Regions from separate parts of the Desulfitobacterium sp. genome, predicted to be linked through region 3. Evidence: riboswitches for the same ligand, from Rfam matches in the RefSeq annotation. Region 3 holds a riboswitch; each other region holds the start of a gene.
What was found. Region 3 has a riboswitch for cobalamin ahead of AC1U9U_RS03610 (precorrin-6A/cobalt-precorrin-6A reductase). Riboswitches for the same ligand answer to the same signal wherever they lie in the genome.

Region 1 (4,047 bases), on a different contig from region 3:
GCCGATCTCCTGGACACTGAGGAAAATTGCCATACTGGCCTGATGCTGAGCTAAGAGTGCCAGATCTTCTTTTTCCGGTACAGGGGTTCTACCGGCGAGACGGGTAAGAATCAAGGTCTGACTTACTTCCGGTAGGGTGAATTCTTTTTTCACCGCCGCCGCTGCCGCAAATACGGAGCTGACTCCCGGAATCACCCCATAAGTAATACCCTGCTCATCCAAAAGCTGCATCTGCTCTTGAATAGCCCCGTAAACACTGGGATCACCGGTATGTAGACGAACGACCTTTTCCCCCTTTTTAACCCCTTCCACCATAAGTTTGATAGTCTCCTCCAAAGTTAGTCCGGCACTATCATAGAGGGCAATCCCCGGTTGACAATGCTGAAGAATCTCCGGATTAACTAATGAGCCGGCATAAATGACTCGCTGAGCCTTTTCCAAAGCCTTTTTTCCTTTTAACGTGATTAAATCGGGGTCCCCGGGACCTGCTCCTATAAAAAGAACTTGGGCAGAATCCATCTTATTTATTTCCGTCAAGGTTTACCCTCCTTTTTGCTTTTATCTTTTTCCTTCTTGCATAGAACTAAGCTCAAATAATCCACTTTCTCCATATCATCAACAGTGTCCAAGGAGCGAATTTCCTCTCCCGCCTGCCCTACCCGAGTGACCAAAACTGCTTGTGAGCCGGTCTTGCGGATATGGTTCAACACCTCCGGCAGATTGCGGGATACCTTCATAAGAACAAGATTGGGGTATTGTTCGTAATTCTCTAACCCTTCAATTCCCGGCAAAACCACTAAGGGTTCATCCCCGGTGGCTAGAGGCCAATTTACCCGGGCCGCGGCAGCTGTCATGGCCGTTATCCCCGGAATTGTCTCGATCCGGTCAGGTTCCAGCTGTCTGTTAAGTATAGAAAGCAAATAACTATATGTACTGTATAAGCAAGGGTCCCCAAGGGTTATAAAGGCCACTGAGAGTCCTGCTTCGAGTTTCTCCATAATCTTATCCGCAGCCTTTTGCCAGGCTGCCTGCAGCACTTCCTCATCTGAGGTCATGGGCATTTCCAGCTCTAAAATATTTACCCCTGCGGGGCAATGGCTTTTGGCGATTTCCCAGGCTATGCTCTCCCGTTCCAGCTTGGATTTAGGTATAGCCAACACCTGAATATGTTGAAGGACCTCTACTGCGCGCAAGGTGATGAGCTTAGGATCTCCCGGCCCTACACCCACTCCATAAAACTTACTCTTCACTATATACCTCCTTTATCGTTGTTGCAGGAACACCGTTGTTGTTCTTATTCTTGACTTTTTTGCGCCGAAAGTATAAATACCGGATTCTGGGCCTGGGCAAGATGGATATCTTTAATTCCTTGCCAACGCACCGCTTGAATTGAAACTACCTCGATATCTTGATATTTCAAATTCTGCAAAGCTTCCATGCCGCGAGCTAAAGTTTCTAAAGTAACTGCGGTAATCACTACCCTGCCTCCAGGCACCAGTGGGGCTTGGCGCAGAATCTCCCATATTTGACCATGACTGCCACCGATTAGGCAAACACCCATTGGCGGGATGCCGGTTAAAGCTTCAGGGGCTGTTCCGCGAACCAACTGCAGATTCCAGGTCCGGAATTTTTCCCGATTTTGGAGAATCAGTTCCTGGGCTTCCAGGTTTTCCTCTACTGCATAGACACAACCTCGCCGGGCCAAAAGGGCTGATTCGATGCTTAAACTTCCTGTCCCAGCTCCCACATCGAGGACTCGATCACCGGGGCCAATTTTAGCCTTGGCCAGAACCTGAACCCGCACTTCACTTTTGGTCATGGGAACCTTGCCGCGGATAAATTCCTCATCCCTGATTCCAAAGCTAAAGCCTTCGGAACCCGAGGGCAAAGGGAATATTTCTTCCGGCTTTTCTTCACCGGGATGGATGATCAGCACAGCGTTCGCAAAGTCATCCTTAAGGTCCTTTAATTCCTTGGCATCAAGTTCCAACCATTTTTCATCGGGATAGGCTAAAGCATTACCCAAAGAAATCCGCGGATTAAATCCATAGACTTGGTAATACCCGGCGATCTTTTGCGGGGTATGGTCCCCTCCGGTGAGAACTCCCAAAGGCTTATCCAGATTCAAGGGCAAGGCCCGAAGGGGGCGGCCGTGGACGCTAAGCAACTCCGCATCCTGCCAAGGGATTCCTGCCCTGGCAAAGGCAAATTGTACAGAGCTGATCCCCGGTAAGACTCTGATATCTTCCTGCGGAAATTCTCTTTTTAGCAGCGGCAGCAAGCTGTAAAACCCAGGATCCCCCGACACCAGTACCCCGACCTTTTTCCCTTGACTTAAAACGCCCGCCAATACTTCCAGGGTTTCCTTCAACTTCCCATTGATAAGAAAGGTGTCTCCCGCAAAATCAGGAAATAGCTTTAGAGCACGAGGCCCACCTATTAAAACATTACATTGATTCACCATCTCCATCACAGCCGGAGGAACCCATCCGGAAGTCCCGGGACCAATTCCCAGTATGCTAATCATCTGACCACCTACCTTAATAAAAAAAGAGCCGTGAGCGGCTCTATTGTTTCAGTATTGGTAAGTACCCTAATAATTACTACACCCATCGCTCGTAGGTGTTAATTAACGCACTCAAGGCAGGTCTCCTGGCTTCCAGTCTACATCCCTCTCCCCTTCCCGGTAACTACCAGTGGGCAATTGAGAGGCACTCGTGGTTTACAGTGGCGGGACCGCGCCGGATTTGCACCGACTTCCCTTTACATCCTCAAAATGAGGAACCTTGAATTATATTCAATTAAAAATACCAAATGAAAAACAACTTTAGTTATTTTATGAATATTTCTAAAATATTCAGTAGTATTATCTATTCTCCGTTTTTAGTAAGATTCCTGCTGCAATTGTGGCCAATCCCAAAATTCCTTGGCAATTTCTTCTGCCTGTTTGTCCCAGGCGATGATTTTACCATCAAGAAGGGTAAAAACACTCCCCACTTGAAGTTCTCCATGCACATGATCCCTTGCCCTGATGCTGGCCCGACCGGCTAATTCAAATAACAAATTTCCCCAACCTTGGTTAAGGATTGCTTCAGCGGCGCCTTCCACAGTAGGGAATTCCGCCAACTTGCCTAAAAGCTCACGGGGAACCCCGGCAAGAGCTGCATGAGCCACTAAAATTTCCATTCGTGCATCCGCTACATGGGTATGGGTATGGAATATCCCCCCCGCTACCTTAATCAGTTTTCCAACATGTCCAAAGAGAACTACCTTCTCTAGTTTCCGATAAGCGGCTTCTTCCAATAGAAAACCGACAAAATTGCTCATTTGAATAATTGCTTCCTGAGGTACCTTGAGCTGTCCTGTAGCGGCTCTAAATCCGTAATTCCCCGGGGTTAAAATAATGGCCTTATGGCCGTAAGCAACGGCTTGGTCCAGTTCCGGCAGAATGGACTTCTTAAACGCCTCCTCGGACATTGGACGGACGATCCCGGTGGTTCCCAAAATAGAGATTCCCCCTACAATACCCAAGCGCGGATTAAGGGTTTTTACCGCGGCTTTTTCCCCTTCCGGAACCTCGATCGTCACTTTTATCTCTTCCTTAGGAAAAATCTCCCGTACCGCTTCCCGAATCATTTGTAGTGGTATAGGATTAATTGCACTTTCCCCCGGAGAAATCTGCAGACCTTTTTTAGTAACGATTCCTACCCCTCGACCGCCGCTAATCCGGACCTCTCCCTGCTGAGAAAGCATCTGAACTACGGCTTGTACTTCTAAACCATGGGTGATATCAGGATCATCCCCCGCATCCTTGATAATCCCTGCCCGTGCTCCTGCATTTTCCTTTTCCGCACGATAAATTGGCAATTGAAGCTGATTTCCCTGAGGCAGGGGGATATTTACCTCAGCTCCCGGCTCTAAGCCTTTGAGCAAAAGGCAAGCAGCTTTTGCTGCCCCCGCTGCACAACTGCCTGTGGTAAACCCTGTTTGCCAAGAATGCCTGTCTTTGCTCTCTCTACTCAATCATTACGCCGCCCTATCTGTATT
Region 2 (4,047 bases), on a different contig from region 3:
GCCCCGGCGCAGTTGGTCTGCAAATCTCAAAGGGGGGAGAATGTTATGACCTATGAATGGTTAGTAAAAATTGTATTAAACTATTGGCCGATGTTTTTGCGCGGGGCACAAATGACATTTGTTATCTCCATCATCAGCACGATTTTAGGGTCTATTATCGGGATATCCATAGGAGTTGTCCGAAGTATTCCAATGCCTGAACGGCGGACTAAAAGAATATTTGTCAAGTTCATCAATACCATTCTTTCTTTTTACATAGAGTTTTTCCGAGGGACTCCCATGATCGTGCAAGCCATGGTAATTTATTACGGTTCCGCTCTGGCCTTCAATTGGCACATGAATCGCCTTTTTGCGGCGATCTTCATAGTCTCCATCAACACCGGTGCTTACATGGCGGAAATTGTTAGAGGGGGCATCGCCTCTATAGATAAAGGACAGTTCGAAGCTGCCCACGCCGTAGGTATGAATCACCTCCAAACTATGGTAAACGTAGTACTGCCCCAAGTAATTCGCAATATATTGCCCGCCACCGGCAATGAATTCGTAATCAACATTAAAGACACCTCGGTGCTCAATGTAATTTCTGTAAATGAACTGTATTTTCAAAGCAAATCCATTGTGGGGCACAATTATAGATATTTTGAAACATTTTTTGTCGCCAGCATTATTTATTTTGTTATGACTTATACTGTGACGCGGATTCTTCGTTATATCGAAAAGAGACTAGACGGACCGGAGAGTTACGATATTATTGACAATTCAATGCCGGGGGAAGGCCTCAAAGATGCTCTATTTAAGACAGCATAGGCATTTAATTCGGCGAGGAGGTGGACACGAATATGGATAAAGCAATTGACATTCGACATTTAAGCAAATCCTTTGGCACTAACGAAGTCTTGAAGGATATCAATTTCTCGGTAAATAAAGGAGAAGTAGTTTGCATCATAGGTTCCTCGGGATCCGGAAAATCTACTCTCCTTCGATGCGTGAATCTTTTAGAAAAACCCAGCGGCGGTCAAATCGTTTATGACGGCAAAAATATATTAGATGATAAGCACGATATCTATGCCTATCGAAGGAAACTCGGCATGGTCTTCCAGCAATTTAATTTATTCAACAACCACGATGTTTTAAACAACTGTGTGGTGGGCCAAACCAAGGTTTTAAGGCGTTCAAGAGAAGAAGCGGTAAAAGTCGCGATGAAATACTTACAAGTGGTGGGAATGGATCAATATGTCCACGCCAAACCAAAGCAATTATCCGGCGGACAAAAACAAAGAATGGCCATCGCCAGGGCGCTCTCCATGGAACCAGATGTGATGTTGTTTGACGAACCCACCTCATCTCTCGATCCCGAGATGGTGGGGGAGGTGCTCATAGTCATGAGACAACTTGCCGAAACCGGCCTTACTATGTTAATAGTGACCCACGAAATGGGATTTGCTAAGGAGGTATCTGATCGCGTGGTCTTTATGGATAATGGAGTTATCGCAGAAGAAGGAAGTCCGGAGCAAATCTTTAACAATCCCAAGCAAAAACGCACTAAAGAATTCCTAAAGCGCATCTAAAGGCGCCAGGCATATTGATATTCATTGAAATGTGGAAGGAAGATTTGGATAAATCAACATCATGGTAAGATAAACTAAGTTTTTGCCAACCCAGATCCTTTGACTTTAAACACACTTTAGTATATAATTTTTACAAAAGAATACTCCGTTTCAGGTGCCCATGGAAATGGGAGAATAGGGAATTTGGGTGAAAGTCCCAAACGGGCCCGCCACTGTAATGGTTAGTTTTATGCTACTCGAGCCACTCTAGATTGGGGGAAGGCAGCATAAGGATGATGAACCTAAGTCAGGAGACCTGCCTGGAATAGATATATCGTCTTCGCGCGACAAAAGGCGAGTATTACATGGGGATGATGGAAAGTCCACACTGTTATTTGGTGTGGGCTTTTTTGTTTGCTAATTTCTTTTAAGGGAGGAGATCTTTTGAAAGCAGCAGTTTTACACGGCAGGGAATCATTGGCAATCCAAGAAGTCGAAACCCCCAACTGCGACGTTGGCGAGGTGTTAATTCGGGTAAAATCCTGCGGTATCTGCAAAACCGATGTGAAATGCTATATGAAGGGGCAATACGATCTTCAACTGCCTCGTATCCTGGGTCATGAGATAACGGGGGTCATTGAGGCGGTGGGGGAGGGGGTGGAGGATTTTAAGAAGGGGGATCGGGTCCAGGTATTCCCCGGCATCCCCTGTGGGGAATGCGAGTTTTGCAAACAGGGCATGGACAATTTGTGTGATGACATAAAAATCATGGGCTTTAACTATGATGGAGGTTTTGCCGAATACGTATTAGTTCCGCGTCAAGGGGTGGAAAATGGCATTCTAAACCCGATTCCGGAGGGCATCACCTTTGAGGAGGCTTCCATGGCGGAACCCTTGGGTTGCAGCGTCAACATGCAGGAAAAGCTTGAGGTGGGTCCCGGAAACTCCGTGATCATCTTTGGTGCCGGCCGATTGGGAATATTAAACGGTAAACTGGCAAAATCCCGCGGGGCTGCCAATGTAATCTTGGTGGAGACCAATGATAACCGACTGTCCATGGCCAGGACCTACGAATTTGATTACCTTCTAAATCCCACCCGGCAAGAGGTGCAACAGGAGATTATGAGGATCACCGGCGGACGAGGTGCAGATGTGGTCATTCCCTGCTGCCCGGGATACGATGCCATGGATCTTTCCCTCCGCGTCTTGGCTAAAAAAGGCCGTTTAGGTTTTTTCAGCGGCTTGGTGGCAGAGGAAGGCGATGGGCCTTTGCCCTTAAACTTAATCCATTATAAGGAAATCACTGTCCTTGGCTCCTATGGCTGTACCCTAGGCAGCACCAAAGAAGCCATGAGATTAATTTCCGATGGGAGTATCAAAGTTAAAGATATGATTACCCATAGAATTGTCCTCGAAGAGGTGGAAGAAGCCTTGAAAATGGTCAGAGATCTCAAGGGGCTTTCTATTTGTTTAAACTACTGATCAAAAAAATATTATCAGGGAGGAATTATCATGACCGATTCAAAATCCTTTGCGACAGGCTTGACAAAGCTCATCAACAAACAGGATCTTTCAAGAGAAGAAGCTACGGAAATGTTTAAGAGGGTATTAAATAATGAGGAGACAGATATGCACCAGGGAGCTTTTTTAGCTGCCCTGGCGGCCAAAGGCGAGACCACGGAAGAAATTGCCGCGGCTTGGGAAGCTATTTATGAACTCGACACTGTCAAAGTTACTCCCCGGACAGCTTCGCCCTTGGTGGAAAACTGTGGAACGGGGATGGACAGTGTAAAGACCTTCAACATAAGCACAGGGGCCTCGGTGATTGCCGCCGCGGCAGGGGTTAACATGGCAAAGCACGGGGCCAGGGCCATTACTTCCAAATGCGGCACCATAGATGTTTTAGAAGAATTGGGGGTAGATGTAGAATGTGACCCAGAAGTCGTCCACCGGAGCATCGAAAATGCAGGTATCGGCATCTTCAACGGCATGAGCCCCAAGGTCCATCCTAGGGCCCTAGGAAGAATCTTGTCCCAAATTTCCTTTGGCTCGATTTTAAACATTTCGGCATCCCTGGCGAATCCCGCCCTGCCTAAATACGCGGTTCGGGGTGTCTATTCCAGAGAACTGCTTAAATCCGCTCCCGAGGTCATGCGAGAGATAGGCTTCAAGAGGGCACTCATTGTCCATGGTCTAGCTGAAGATGGAATCAGTGGAATGGACGAAGCCTCTACATTAAACGAAACTCTGGTGGCGGAACTCAAAGTTGATGGCAGTATTGAACACTATTCATTTTTCCCGGAGGATATAGGTATCCGCCGAGCCGATAGAGAGGATTTGCTTACCTTTGACAATGTCGCCGAAGGAGCCGTGGGACTGCTGAAAATACTAAAGGGCGAAGATGATGGTCCGAAATCCGATGTAGTATGCCTTAATTCGGCGTTGATCCTATATTTAATGGATATTGCCACCACCATTAAAGAGGGTTATGAGCAGTCAA
Region 3 (4,047 bases):
AAGGATATCGTGGAGATAGGCGTGGTGGTTATCGCAGAGAGGGCGGGCCCGGTGGTAATTATCGTGGCAGACAAGGCAAAGGGGATCACCGTGGGAGTTCGACAGGTGGACGCGGTTACAAAAAATAAATCCTACCATTGAACAAGTACCATATTATATACTAATACGGAGAGAAGACAAAAAGCCACTGGGGTAACCAGTGGCTTTTTCTAAGGTAGAGTAGGTCAAATCTTAAGGGGGTCAAAAGTGACCGCAAAAATTCTTAAAATTTCTCGATTAGAATTTATAAATATGCTACTATGTTTATCAAGTAAAAAATTTTTGGAGAAGAGAGTAGGTGGCTAAAACAATGAACCCGTTATTATGGATTTTAAGCTTGGGTCATCTGGTTGTTGATTTGGGTCAAGGGGTGCTTCCAATCTTGGCTCCCTTATTAGCCCTAAATTTTGGACTAAGCTATTTTCAAGTTGGTACCCTCGTATTGGCGTTTACTTTTAGTTCCGCGATTATCCAACCCATTTTTGGGGTTTTCAGCGATCGCTATAGTATGCCTTGGTTAATGCCTTTAGGACTTATACTCTCCGGTTTAGGTTTGGCCCTGACAGGATTCGTTAATTCTTATGAACTCCTGCTATTTGCAGTGCTCCTAAGCGGTATCGGTGTTGCGGGATACCATCCCGAGGGGTCTAAATTGGCTCACTTTATCAGCGAAGACAGGAAGGCCGGGTCTTCGATGGCGATTTTTTCTGTTGGAGGAAATCTTGGCTTTGGTTTAGGTCCGATGCTGGCCACACTTGTACTAAGCTTTGGCGGTCTGCAGTCGATTCACTGGGTAGCAATACCGGGCCTCTTAGCATCTTTGCTTTTTTTATTTGTAATGCCGAGGTTTAAGCGGATCTTAGGGGAAAGTTTGTCCAATCAGGCTAAGAAAAAGGTGCGAACGCACTCCGGTAGCAATCGGGTGGGCAGCTTAACATTATTAATGCTTTACGTAACAGTTCGTTCCTGGATCCAATCCGGACTAATTTACTTCATTCCCTTTTATTTTCCTGCCTTTAAAGGGATTGCAGAACCTCAATATCTAGTGAGCGTATTTTTAATTGCCGGAGCATTCGGCACGATTTTAGGCGGACCTTTTGCCGATCGTTTTGGCGGTCGCAGTGGGATGTTGGTTTCCATGTTAATCTCCTTAATGACAATTTTACCATTTCTAAAGTTAAACGGTCCGTTAATTCCTGTTTTCGCTTTTATTCTCGGTGCAGGATTAATTTCAACTTTTTCCACTACGGTGGTTTTTGGGCAGAGACTTTTGCCGAATAACATCGGCCTGGCTTCTGGTTTACTGCTTGGCTTTGGCGTCGGCATGGGATCCATTGGGGTTACTTTGCTTGGAGTTATCGCTGATCACTTCGGATTGCCTTTTACAATGAATCTTATCTGCCTTCTCCCGATAGTGGGGATTCTGCTTGCCTTAACCCTACCGGATATTAGAGCTCAGGAGCCGGCTGTCAGACATGAGGAGCTCATCGGGCAACAAGCATAGAAGAAAAATGTGCATAATTATGTATCAATCCGCGTTTCTTCGGCAGGAAGGATAATGCAGTGGATAATGGGGATTGGGATCCCCGGTCAACTGCCAATGTGTTAGGTACTAGACAGGGCTGCTAAGGTTATGCTAATATATAAGATAATTGAATATTTTGGGAATGAGTGTTTTTTCCTGAGGGAAAAATTTAAAAGGGAAGTCAGTAAAAGCTGACGCGGTGCCCGCCACTGTAAGAGGGAGTCGACTTACAAAGTGTCACTGGGGATTACCTGGGAAGACGTAAGTTGATGAAGATCTTGAGCCAGGAGACCTGCTTATACCAAACATTATAACTGCCTACGGGATGTTAGGGAGGTGAATGTTTGTATCTTTAACTTTGTTTTAGATGCTCATTATGACCCTAAACTCTTCCGTTGGTGAAGGGTTTTTTTATTTGGAGGCAAAAGCACTATGTTTATTCTATTGGGAGAAACTGCCGCAGCGCGTGAAGCTGGTGAAGATCTTCATAAGAGGGGAATTAAGTTTAAACAAATGTCATCATGGTCGGAAAAGGAAGTCGGTTCAATCCCTTCTGCCGTTCTTGATGCCAGTCATCCTTCCTGTGGTGTTAAATTTACTTCGTTAAGCCGGTGGTGCGAACAACGTGGGATTCCCTATCTCCGGCTGGAAAGACCTGAGACCAAGATTCCGATCAGTTCCTTGATTTCACCGGTACATAATTGGGAGGAAGCTTTGCGGCGTTTGGAACAATCCGTCGCGGAAGTATATCAAGAGGAAGGTCGACCGGCAACGGTTTTTGTGACGACAGGCAGTCATCAACTCGAAAGTATTGTGAACAGTTCCTTTGCCGGTTTTGCTCGTTTCGTTGTGCGCGTTCTTCCGGAAGGGCGGATTGTGCAGAAGTGTCAGGATATGGGCATTCACCCTAAGAATATTGTGGCCCTGCAAGGTCCATTCTCCAAAGATCTGAACCGGGTATTATTCAGGTCGTATGGGACAGATATTCTCTTAACTCGGGATAGTGGTAATGCCGGTGGAACAGATACGAAAATATCTGCCGCCTTAGAACTTGGGCTAAAAGTCATCCTTGTCAAAAAAAACCGAGTGCTCGCCGGGTTGACCGTGAATAGTGTGAAGGAATTATTAGACTGGGTAGATAAGTATGGAAGGAAAAACGAATGAGTACAATCAGACATAAGCATGGTGAAGGATCTTCCATCGACTTTTATGCTCATGCCTCCGGAATCAGACATTGGAATGCTGCATTTAAAGTCTCTCTCTCCATATCGACCCTAGTACTATGTATTGTCTTGAATAATCCTTACGTCTCCGCTGTGGTTATCCTGGCAATGGCCTATTTGTCCATCATCAAAGGTGGACTTTCCCTCCGTGCCTATTTGTCCATACTAATGATTCCAATTTCCTTTATTCTGTTGGGGACTGTCGCCATTGGCGTGGATTTTTCAACACAACCCATGGGACAGTATAATTTGAATCTTGGTTTTGGCTATGTATTTACTTCCCAAGCGAGGCTTAAGACCATGCTCTTTTTGATCATGAAGGTCTTGGCGGCGATTAGTGCCATGGAAATGATGACTTTATCGACTCCTTCTTCCGAGATTATTAGTGTAATGCGAAGGGCCCATATGCCAAAGCTTATTGTCGAACTGATGAATATTATCTATCGATACATATTCATTCTCTTGGATGTCGTTATCAAAATGAGGAATTCCGCAGACTCCCGTCTGGGCTTCCGTGATCTTAGGACTTCGTGGTTTACATTTGGCAAGATTGCCGGCAATCTGCTGGTTGTTTCGGTTAAAAAAGCTAATGCTTACTATAACGCCATGGAAGCCAGATGCTATGAGGGAGAGCTGCTATTTTTGGAGGAGGCCCGAAAAGTCACAACCATACAGATTATTGCGGCGGCAGTATTTATAATTTTACTGATTCTACTCTGGTACTTTACATGCTAGAAAGGAAAGATTATGGGAGAACCAATATTAAAGATCAGGGATCTGCACTATGCTTACGGAAACGGGACGCCCGCTTTGAGCAGAATCAATGCGGATATCTATGAAGGAGAAAAAATCGCTGTCGTTGGTTCTAATGGTGCCGGCAAATCCACGTTTTTCCTGAATGCGAATGGAGTCCTTACTCCCGACCAGGGAGAAATCAGCTACCGTGGTACGGTCATTAATAAAAAGAACATCAAAGAATTGCGTAAAAAAATCGGTATCGTCTTTCAAGATGCCGACAATCAGATCATTGCTTCCACAGTTATGGCGGAAGTGGGATTTGGCCCGATGAATTTAAAGCTTCCCAAAGAGGAAGTCTTAAGGCGTGTGGAGGAAGCCCTGACCTATATGAACATCCTTGAGTATAAGGATCGTCCCCCCCACTATCTAAGCGGCGGCGAAAAGAAGCGTGTCTGCATCGCCGATATCATCGCTATGAAATCGGAGATTATTATTTTTGATGAACCCACGGCAGGACTCGAT
Region 4 (4,047 bases), on a different contig from region 3:
CCGAGGTAAGCGACAACTGAAGCAATATATAGGATCGCGCCGATAGTGCAACCTAGGAAGGCTCGGGATTTTTTGAAAAAAATCTTACTTAACCCCTCCGCAGCAGCATAATGAAATAAAGCAATGATAAAAAAGCCTCCCGCTGTCCAAGATACAACTTGAAAGGCTTCTATTCTTTCAACAAAATCTCCCGCTTCCACTATTTGAGCGAGCAGAAATACGGAGTAAACTTGCCGCGAACTTACCTCCACACCAATGGCCAGAATTACAATGAAAACATTTAGTGCAAAAAGACAAATTCCTGAACCTATGCCGAGAAGTTTAATCTTAAAAGCTTTTTGGGGTTCATTGTGATAAGCCATAATCACGCTCATAATTATACAAGCTCCGAACCAAGCGGCTAGAAGAACGGCACCATGGACAACCTCCATAAAATTGTGTTGAAACATGGGTCTTAAGTTCCAAGTATCCATCTTAGTCAAATTTAAGAGGGCGATAAACAACGATGATCCTAACACAAAAGGAGCTATAAGCCCAGGGAGTCGCATTATAACCTCGATTCCGGTATATGTCGCATAGGTACTAACGAGTATTAATACTAAAGCAAAAACATATTTCGGAGTCTCAGGCATGATTACGGAACCAAAAAAATCCGAAAGGGTCTGAAGAGCGGTAAAAGCTACGAACGTAAAAAAAAGACTAAATAAACCATTAATAATTTTACCTATAAATTTTCCTAAAATCTTTTCGCTATATTGAAAGATCGTCCGTCCCTTAAACTTCAGCCCCATTTTAAAGAGAAACCAGCCCAGGATCACTTCCATAACCAGGGCCAAGAGTATTGCTTGCCAAAAATCCTGCCCCAAATCTATGATGATCAGATTAGGGAGCCCGAAGGATACAGACATTATCATAAAATAGGTTAAAAAAACTTGTTGGTTAGACACTCGATATTTCAATGATTTCACACTTTCATTTCCAGGTTAATATTAGGATGAACACTCAGCCTAATCCTATACATCCTTTTCCGGACAATTAACCCCTTTACCCTTCTCCCTGCCCTGAAAAAGTCAGGCATGTGTGAAATAAAAATAGCCGGCCATTCAGCCGGCTATGAAAGCAGCGTTGAGGAAAAAATTCAACGTTGAGGGTCTGCAAAGGTTGTGCCTTGCTTGGCAAGCATATAATCCACGAATTGACGAGCTGTTCGACCGGAACGGGCATTATGATTCATGACCCACCGCAAAGCCTGCTGTCTTAAATAATCTCCGGGGACTTGAAGCCCTTCTTGGCTAGCTAACTCTTCCACTATCTTAAGATATCCCTCCTGGTCCGGGGAGGGGAAGGTTACCGTAATGCCAAATCGGTCAGAGAGGGATAATTTTTCTTCCATATTATCACGGCGATGGACCTCATCCCCTTGCCGCTCGGCAAAGGTCTCCCGCACAAGGTTACGCCGATTAGAGGTGGCATAAATCAAAACGTTTTTGGGCTTGCCTTCAAGGCCGCCTTCCAGCAAAGTTTTCAAGTTCTTATAATCTGCTTCGGTATCTTCAAAGGATAGATCATCGATGAAGATGATGAATTTCAGGGGCTGTTTTGCAAGGAGGGCAATGATTTTGGGATAATCCTGCAAGTCGGTTTTTGCTAATTCCACAAGGCGCAGCCCCTGCTCACAGTATTCATGGAGCAGAGCCTTCACCAAAGAAGATTTGCCTGTTCCCCGGTTACCGTAGAGTATTATATTATTGGCCGAATAACCCCTAATGAAGAATTCCGTATTCTCGAGAACAATCCCCTGCTCACGCTCTTGGTTGATCAATTGGCTTTTGCGCATGGGATCGGCGGTAACGGCTTCTAACTTGCCGGTATTGCTTCGCCATTTTAGTGCCATGCTTTGGCTGAATAATCCGGTACCCATCTCCTGATAGTATGTGAGAAGCGCATTTACCATGTCCTCGGCAGTCCCTTGCCTTAGTACTTCTTTGAGTCGGCCTTGGGTAGCCATTAGATAATTTTGAGCAAAATTATTATCATGACTGAAACACTCCCTGCCAACACTTAGCCAATTAGGCCAGCTTGCCGGAGCAAAAGGCGCCTCCTGCCATAACTCCTTGTGCTCTTTCATTTCCCCGGCTAACCGCTGATTAATTACTTCTTTAATCTCTTCACTTGTCATCCGGGTAAGCTCACGGCAGCAAAGGAGATCACGTCCGGCTAATTCACGCAGGTGGCTGGATAATCCGCTTTTCCCGCCTTGGGCAACTTGTCTGCTGAACTCATTTTTATCCTGAATGATCCGCTCCCAAAGGTACTCCGGCCACTGAACTTCGGTAGCTAAGGAAGTGAAACGGTGATACTCCTTATAGACTTCCCTGAAATCTAATTCTTGGGATCCCGCCTGCTCTAAAAGTGACTTAAAAGCAGCTACTATCGGATCCTCTTTTATTCCATGAAAAATAACCATGCCGTCAATAAGCAAGGACAACCGATTCATTATATTTTTACTCACCGGTAATGCACATCCTTAACAATTATAATTTTAATGGTTGTGTTCTAGTACAACGTATATTTTATATCATAATTCCTTCAAAACATGAAGTAAAGAGCAAATGGCAAATCAATTTTTCCTTCGCTTTTGACCCAAGACCCTTGACAAAAACTTGTCTTTTGGTATTCTATAAATAACTTAATATTCTAACATTCTTCGGTGCCCCATCTGGGGAGAATAGGAAAACCGGTGTAATTCCGGTGCGGACCCACCACTGTGAAAGATGAGCCTAGACCATAACCACCGGCACTTGCCGGGAAGGGGTTGTAGGTGCTTGAGTCTGAGCCAGGAGACCTGCCAAGAATGCATAAATTCTTTCCAGGGGTGATTGGAAAGGGTGTTGGCGATGAAGGCAAAGTCCCGACCACTTATAAGTGGCGGGACTTTATTTTTTTACTAAAAAGGAGAGGATTAAAGATGACTAAACAAGAATTAAATCAAGAAAAACTATCTCCAGAGAAGTTCTGCGAACGCCAGGACCTTTCCACCGCTAGCTTAGAAGAGTGCGAGGCCGTTTTGAACCAGCTCGTCCAAGGAATTCAGGATTTAGACGAAAAATCAATGGAAGCTGTGCAAGTACGTCTTGACTCCTTAACAAAACCCCAGGGCAGCCTAGGAGTTTTGGAGGAAATCGCCAAACAACTAGGTGGCATTCAAGGTGATCCTTGGCCGAAAATCGATAAGAAAGCCGTACTCGTCATGGCCGGGGATCATGGTGTCGTAGCTGAAGGAGTCAGCGCTTTCCCCCAAGAAGTCACTCCCCAAATGTTTTATAATTTCTTGGGCGGTGGAGCGGGTATCAATGTTCTTTCCCGCCATGCTAATGCAGAAGTGATCTGCACTGATGTGGGTATCGCCTTCCCCTTAGATCCTCCCGAGCTTATGCGTAACCGTGTAATGAATGGAACCCGTAATATGGCCCAAGGACCCGCCATGAGCCGTAAGGAAGCCCTTCTTTCCTTATTAACCGGGGCAAAAATTGCCCAACAAGCTATAAATTCCGGTGTCCAAGTCTTAGCTACTGGCGAAGTAGGTATTGGCAATACTACTCCTAGCGCAGCCATTATCTCCCTTTTTACCGGATTACCGGCCGCAGCAGTTACCGGCAGAGGAACGGGCCTCGATGATGCCGGTTTAATTCGCAAACAAGAAGTTATCACCCGTGCTATCGAAATCAATCGGCCGGATCCTGAGGATGGAATCGATGTCCTTAGCAAAATCGGTGGTTTGGAAATCGGTGCCCTGGCCGGTGCTATCCTGGCCGCAGCCTACTCCCGTGTACCCATCATTTTGGATGGGGTAATCTCCACAGCGGCAGCCCTTATCGCCGCCAAAATATGTCCCACGGCCCGCTTCTATCTCATCCCATCTCATTCCTCTGTGGAGATTGGTCATGTTGCCGCCTTGAAGCACCTAGAACTTAAACCGGTTATGCACCTGGACTTCAGGTTGGGTGAAGGGACCGGTGCCGCAATTGCCTTCCACCTGCTGGATGC

Region 1: linked by a shared signal. The riboswitch ahead of cbiE (precorrin-6y C5,15-methyltransferase (decarboxylating) subunit CbiE) and the one ahead of AC1U9U_RS03610 (precorrin-6A/cobalt-precorrin-6A reductase) in region 3 are both predicted to bind cobalamin.
Region 2: linked by a shared signal. The riboswitch ahead of AC1U9U_RS12350 (zinc-dependent dehydrogenase) and the one ahead of AC1U9U_RS03610 (precorrin-6A/cobalt-precorrin-6A reductase) in region 3 are both predicted to bind cobalamin.
Region 4: linked by a shared signal. The riboswitch ahead of cobT (nicotinate-nucleotide--dimethylbenzimidazole phosphoribosyltransferase) and the one ahead of AC1U9U_RS03610 (precorrin-6A/cobalt-precorrin-6A reductase) in region 3 are both predicted to bind cobalamin.

The regions. Positions count from the first base shown of each region.
Region 1 covers NZ_CEVWNY010000003.1:44,392-48,438, reverse strand. Annotated here, with positions in the region: gene cobM (precorrin-4 C(11)-methyltransferase) at 1-519, opposite strand, end outside; gene cobI (precorrin-2 C(20)-methyltransferase) at 534-1,250, opposite strand; gene cbiE (precorrin-6y C5,15-methyltransferase (decarboxylating) subunit CbiE) at 1,295-2,527, opposite strand; cobalamin riboswitch at 2,626-2,804, opposite strand; gene cbiD (cobalt-precorrin-5B (C(1))-methyltransferase CbiD) at 2,884-4,023, opposite strand.
Region 2 covers NZ_CEVWNY010000091.1:7,902-11,948, forward strand. Annotated here, with positions in the region: gene AC1U9U_RS12340 (amino acid ABC transporter permease) at 46-807, shown strand; gene AC1U9U_RS12345 (amino acid ABC transporter ATP-binding protein) at 840-1,568, shown strand; cobalamin riboswitch at 1,704-1,885, shown strand; gene AC1U9U_RS12350 (zinc-dependent dehydrogenase) at 1,992-3,029, shown strand; gene trpD (anthranilate phosphoribosyltransferase) at 3,060-4,047, shown strand, end outside.
Region 3 covers NZ_CEVWNY010000011.1:35,825-39,871, reverse strand. Annotated here, with positions in the region: gene cshA (degradosome RNA helicase CshA) at 1-128, shown strand, start outside; gene AC1U9U_RS03615 (MFS transporter) at 338-1,543, shown strand; cobalamin riboswitch at 1,692-1,878, shown strand; gene AC1U9U_RS03610 (precorrin-6A/cobalt-precorrin-6A reductase) at 1,997-2,728, shown strand; gene cbiQ (cobalt ECF transporter T component CbiQ) at 2,725-3,522, shown strand; gene AC1U9U_RS03600 (energy-coupling factor ABC transporter ATP-binding protein) at 3,535-4,047, shown strand, end outside.
Region 4 covers NZ_CEVWNY010000054.1:14,063-18,109, forward strand. Annotated here, with positions in the region: gene AC1U9U_RS09625 (GerAB/ArcD/ProY family transporter) at 1-947, opposite strand, end outside; gene AC1U9U_RS09630 (ATP-binding protein) at 1,139-2,512, opposite strand; cobalamin riboswitch at 2,691-2,867, shown strand; gene cobT (nicotinate-nucleotide--dimethylbenzimidazole phosphoribosyltransferase) at 2,969-4,047, shown strand, end outside.